2 linked regions of the Aromatoleum petrolei genome follow. The protein of the gene in region 2 interacts with the protein of the main gene of each other region in a pairwise test. Links are inferred from orthologs where the notes say so. Each region holds a gene or a part of one and is shown on either strand. Other genes may lie near its edges.

Evidence for each region. Proteins that work in one complex are often made in the same cells at the same time.
Region 1: the proteins of ToN1_RS11890 (region 2) and bioB interact in binary tests that used the Escherichia coli proteins (3 or more experiments, as listed by UniProt). The link is inferred for Aromatoleum petrolei from one-to-one orthologs.

What each region holds. Positions count from the first base shown.
Region 1 is NZ_CP059560.1:3,774,869-3,777,668, forward strand. It holds bioB (biotin synthase BioB), read right to left. Parts: upstream 1,994-2,800; coding sequence 1,007-1,993; downstream 1-1,006. Other genes in the region: ToN1_RS17135 (pyrimidine 5'-nucleotidase), read right to left, coding at 1-91; ToN1_RS17140 (methyltransferase domain-containing protein), read right to left, coding at 99-992; ToN1_RS17150 (ComFC family protein), read left to right, coding at 2,114-2,767; ToN1_RS17155 (tRNA (cytidine(34)-2'-O)-methyltransferase), read left to right, coding at 2,769-2,800. UniProt on the Escherichia coli protein: Catalyzes the conversion of dethiobiotin (DTB) to biotin by the insertion of a sulfur atom into dethiobiotin via a radical-based mechanism.
Region 2 is NZ_CP059560.1:2,598,017-2,600,773, reverse strand. It holds ToN1_RS11890 (class II glutamine amidotransferase), read right to left. Parts: upstream 1,912-2,757; coding sequence 1,090-1,911; downstream 1-1,089. Other genes in the region: gatB (Asp-tRNA(Asn)/Glu-tRNA(Gln) amidotransferase subunit GatB), read right to left, coding at 1,950-2,757; ToN1_RS11895 (HIT family protein), read right to left, coding at 598-1,071; ToN1_RS11900 (hypothetical protein), read right to left, coding at 1-559.

The sequences.
Region 1 (2,800 bases), 1.2 Mb from region 2 along the record:
CGTTGATGTGCGGGAAGATGTGGGCGCTGGCGTTGTGCAGCGTGTTATCCAGGTCGAAGAGCCACACCGGCCCCGCGCAGGGCTTGCTCACGTCGGCCTCAGGCCCTGCCCGGGCGCGGCTGGAAGCGGACGATGGCGCGGCCGTCCTCGGTCGTCTTCGATTGGGCCTTCCATGCGTGGCCCTGCACCACCTCGAAGGTGGCGGGCAGGCGGCCATCCCGGCGCAGCGCCTCGAGGGTGCTCCGGGCGACATCCCAGCCCCCCTTTCCCGACAGGCCGCGCGGGCGCGCGACGCTCGCGTTGGCACAGCCCGACAGCCGCAGGTCGCGCAGCAGTTCGTCGAGGTCCGCGTAGGTCAGCGTCAGCACTTCCATGTCCATGACGGGGTCGGAAAAGCCCGCCTGCACCAGGGCGTCGCCCAGGTCGTGCATGTCGATGAAGCGGTGCACCCGCTCGCCGTGGGTGGACGGCAGGGCGGCGCGCAACTCGCGCAAGGTGTCCGGGCCCAGCGTCGAGAACATCAGCATGCCGTCCACTTCCAGCACGCGATGCATTTCGCGCAGCGCGGGCAGCGGGTCGGCGAGCCAGTTGAGCATCAGGTTGGACCACACCAGCGACATGCTGGCGCGGCCGAAGGGCAGGGCCGCCGCATCGGCACAGGCGAGCGAAGGCCCCTGGGGCCGTCCCAGCGCACGCAGGCGGTCGAGCAGGCCGCGCGAGCCGCGCGCACGGGCGAGCATGGGCAACGCGAAATCGGCGCCGACGCGTTGTGCGGCAGGGAAGCGTCGCCCCAGCGTGTCGAAGTCGGCCCCTGTGCCGCAGCCGAGGTCGAGGATGCGCCGGGGTTCGATGCGGATGTAGTCGAGCCGCTCGTCCATGCGCCGCGCGACCTCGCGCGCGAGCACGGCAACCTCTTCGCAGGTCGCCGCCGCGCGGCCGAAGCGCCGGATCAGGAGTTTGCGGTCGAGCGCGAAATCTGCGTCGCCGGCCATCCCTTGCGGGCCGCTCAGATCGCGTGCAGGCCGAGGCGGGCGAACAGCTTCTCGTCGCGGTCGGCTTCGGGGTTGTCCGTGGTGAGCAGGCGCTCGCCGTAGAAGATCGAGTTCGCGCCGGCCATGAAGCACAGGGCCTGCATCTCATCGCTCATCTGCTCGCGGCCCGCGGACAGGCGGACGAAGCTGGACGGCATCATGATGCGGGCAGCGGCGATGGTGCGCACGAATTCGAACGGGTCGAGCTTCTCCGCATCGGCAAGCGGGGTGCCGGGGATCGCAACGAGGTTGTTGATCGGCACCGACTCCGGCGGACGATCCATGTTCGCGAGCTGCACGAGCAGGCCGGCGCGGCCGCTGCGCCCCTCGCCCATGCCGATGATGCCGCCCGAGCACACGTTGATGCCGGCAGTGCGCACCTGGTCGAGGGTGTCGAGGCGATCCGCGAGGGTGTGCGTGGTGATCACCTTGTCGTAGTACTCGGGGGCGGTGTCGACGTTATGGTTGTAATAGTCGAGACCGGCTTCCTTGAGTTGCTGCGCCTGGTCGCCCTTGAGCATGCCGAGCGTGACGCAGGTTTCCATGCCCAGCGCCTTCACCTCGCGCACCATCGCGAGGACGGTTTCCATCTCGCGCTCCTTGGGACCCTTCCACGCGGCGCCCATGCAAAAGCGGCTGGAACCCTTGGCCTTCGCGGCCTTTGCCTTCTCGACGACGTCGGCGACCGCCATCAGTTGCTGGCGGTCGAGGCCGGTCTTGTAGCGGGCCGACTGGGAGCAGTAGCTGCAATCCTCCGAGCAGCCGCCGGTCTTGATCGACAGCAGCGTCGAGCGCTGCACGGCATTGGCGTCGAAGGTCTCGCGATGCACCTGCTGGGCGCGGAAGACGAGATCCATGAACGGTATCTCGAACAATGCTTCGGCCTCGGCGATGCTCCATTTCCTGCGGGGAGCGGCGTTGGCGGCGGGCTGGGTTTCGATGTCGCGGCACGCGGAAGTCATTGTCATGAAAGCTGTTCCGGGATGTAATGCAAAGTTTCCCATATTCGTTCATTCGGCGAAAACTTGTCAAACGTACTTTACCGTATGGAGAGGGTCGCACGGACTGTGGCGGACCGGCTCATGCCGAACCAATGTTTCGTATGTGGCCAGGAGGCTGGATCCGCGCTGGTTTGCGAGGCGTGTCGGGCCGACTTGCCGAGCTTGGCGGCGGTCTGTCCGGTGTGCGCGATCCCGTCCGGAGAGGATCTGGTCTGCGGTAGTTGCCAGCGTGCGCAGCCCGCGTTCGATGCGACGGTGGCAGCCTTGCCCTATGCGTTCCCGGTCGATCGCCTCGTCCAGGCCTTGAAATACGGACGGCGGCTGGCGTTGACGCGCTTCCTTTCCGGCCTGCTCGAGCCGTTTGCGCCGCCGCAGGGGTCGGTCGTGGTGGTGCCGATGCCGCTGCATCCCGCGCGGCTGCGCGAGCGAGGCTTCAATCAGGCGGCGGAGATCGCTCGCCCGCTCGCCCGCGCGTGGGGATTGCCGTTCAAAGCCGATGCGGTCGAGCGTGTTCGCGACACCGTGCCGCAGGCAACGCTGCCGTGGATCGAGCGGCGGCGCAACATGCGGGGCGCTTTCCGTTGCCACGGTTCCTTCGCAGGAAAGACCGTCGTGATCGTCGATGACGTGATGACCACCGGCTCGACGCTCGACGAGCTCGCGCGCACGTTAAAATCGCATGGCGCCGCCTGTGTGGTGAACCGGGTCGTCGCGCGAACCCCATCTCCGGCCTGACATGCTCCACATCGTTCTCTATCAACCCGAAAT
Region 2 (2,757 bases):
CGACGAGCAGCACGGCGACGAAGGCTTCGGCGGGACTCTGGGCCTTCCAGATGTCGTTGAGCGCATCGGGGACGCGGATCGTCGCGACGCCCTGTGCCTCGGCGGCGCAGAAGCTGTCGTGCAGTGCCGTCCATGTCCCTCGGGGGATTGCGCGGTGGGCGCGGAAGTATTCGAGTGGCACCATCCCCGCGTAGTGGATGCGCCGCTGCGCCAGCAGCGCGCGCTGGTCGGTCGGCCGCAGTTCGGCGCCGCTCGTGCGTGCAACCAGGCCGTAGGAGCGGGCCATCGCCTGCCACAGCGCGATGACGCTGCTCAGCGTCTCGTTCTCCACGCTGTCGGGAGGAAGCGGATGTGAGGCGTAGCGGTTGGCCATCGTGGACTGCGCATATGCGACGTGCGGACGCGCGGCTTCGAGGATCTCGAGGTGTCGTTCCGGTGCGGGCGGGGTGCGCAGCAGTGCCGTCACCATCTCGGACAGCAGCCGGTGGGTCTCGTCGACGTTCAGCGGATGCAGCCTGGCGAGCAGCTCCAGGCATTCGACGGGATCGTGATAACCCATGGGTTCTCCGTTGTGCGTTCGCTCAGGGTGCGCGGGCCTCATCCCGCGGTCTGTTCGGTGAGCATCGCGACCAGCGTCGCGGTGAGGCTGGCCACCGGCGGGGCCGTGCGCGGCGCGGCGGTGCGCAGCGGTGCACTCCAGATCGATTGCGGGAAGTGGGCGTCGTCGGCGAAGCGCGGGATGACGTGCCAGTGCAGGTGCGGGACCATGTTGCCGAGGCTTGCGAGATTGATCTTGTCCGGGCGCATCAGCTGGCGCAGCGCGGCTTCGGTCGCGAGCACGACGTTGAGGAGATGGCGCTGTTCGCCGGCATTGAGGTCGGTCATCTCCGCGCTGTGGTGGTTCCACACGACGCGGCAGAAGCCCGGATAGCCGGGTTCATCGATGAGGATGACGCGGCAGCTGCCGTCGCGCCAGACCAGGGTTTCGTTGGCGGCCAGACACAGTGGGCAATCGGACACGGGTTTCCCCTTCGGCGCTATGGTGAAAGTCGGACTGTAGCCTTTCGGCATGAAGCTGCGAAGTGAAATCTACACGCTGCCCGCGCCGGCGGCGGGGTTCCCGGCGATGGTCGTCGCCTCGCCCAGCGTTTCGATCGCGCCATGCCGAAATGCGAGCAGGGTGCCGGGCGGGATCGCGTGCCACACCTCGTTGTCGGTCAGCGGCGCGGTCGCGATCACGGCGACGCGGTCGGCGGGGGTCGTGAGCTGGCTGAAGTCGACGCTGAGGTCCTGGTCGGAGAGATGCGCGGTGGTGAAGGGGGCCTGTCGGACGATGTAGGTGAGCCGCGTCGAGCAATGGGCGAAGAGGTAGTCGCCATTGGAGAGCAGGAAGTTGAACGGGCCGTGCGCGCCGATGCGGATCGCGAGGCGGCGCAGGGCCGCGTACAGGGCCTCGGGCGGAGGCGGGCCGTCGGGGAATTCGGCCGCGAGGTGCTGCAGGATGTCGCAGAACGCGGCCTCCGAGTCGGTGTTGCCGACCGGCAGGAAGCGTCCGTCGAAGTGCGGCGCGTAATCGAGCAGGTTGCCGTTGTGCGCGAAGATCCAGTAGCTGCCCCACAGCTCGCGCTGGAAGGGGTGGGTGTTGTCGAGCGTGACCTGGCCCTGGGTGGCCTTGCGGATGTGCGCGATGACGTTGAGCGAGCGGATCGGGTAGCTGCGCACCAGCTCCGCGACCGGCGACGAGGCGCTGGGCTGGGGATCGAGGAAGACGCGCACGCCGCGCCCCTCGAAGAAGGCGATGCCCCAGCCGTCGGCATGCACGTCGGTGGCGCCGCCGCGCGCCTGGAAGCCGGCGAACGAGAAGCAGATGTCCGTCGGCACGTTGCAGTTCATTCCGAGGAGCTGGCACATCGCGCGTCCCCCGAGGGTGTTGCGGTGAAAGGGTGGCTTCAGCCTTCCAGCTTGCGTTTCAGCAGTTCGTTGACCTGCGCCGGGTTGGCCTTGCCCTTGCTCGCCTTCATGACCTGGCCGACCAGCGCGTTAAAGGCCTTCTCCTTGCCCGCGCGGAATTCCTCGACCGACTTCTGGTTGGCGGCGAGGACTTCGTCGATCATCGCCTCGATCGCGCCGGCGTCGTTGGTCTGGCGCAGACCCTGGGCTTCGATGATGGCGTCGGCGCTCTCGCCTTCACCATTCCACAGGGCTTCGAACACCTTCTTGCCGATGTTGTTCGAGATCGTGCCGTCGCCGATGCGGGTGACGAGGCCGGCGAGCTGAGCGGGCGACACCGGGGAAGCGGACACGTCGAGCTCCGCCTTGTTGAGGCGTGCGGCGAGATCGCCCATGACCCAGTTCGCGCAAGGCTTGGCGAGGGCGACGCCGGCTGCATCGACGGTCGCCTGGTAGAAGGTGGCGACTTCCTTCGACGCGGTGAGGGTCGTCGCGTCGTAGGCGGATAGGCCCCATTGCTCCATGAAGCGCGCCTTCATCGCGCCCGGCAGTTCCGGCATTTCCGAGGCGACGCGCGCCTTCCAGTCCGGCGAAATCACGAGCGGCAACAGGTCCGGGTCGGGGAAATAGCGGTAGTCGTGCGCATCTTCCTTCGAGCGCATCATGCGCGTCTCGCCGGTGTCGGGGTCGAACAGCACCGTCGCCTGCTGGATCCTGCCGCCGTCCTCGAGGGTGTCGATCTGCCACTGCACCTCGTAGTCGATGGCCTGCTGCAGGAAGCGGAAGGAGTTGAGGTTCTTGATCTCG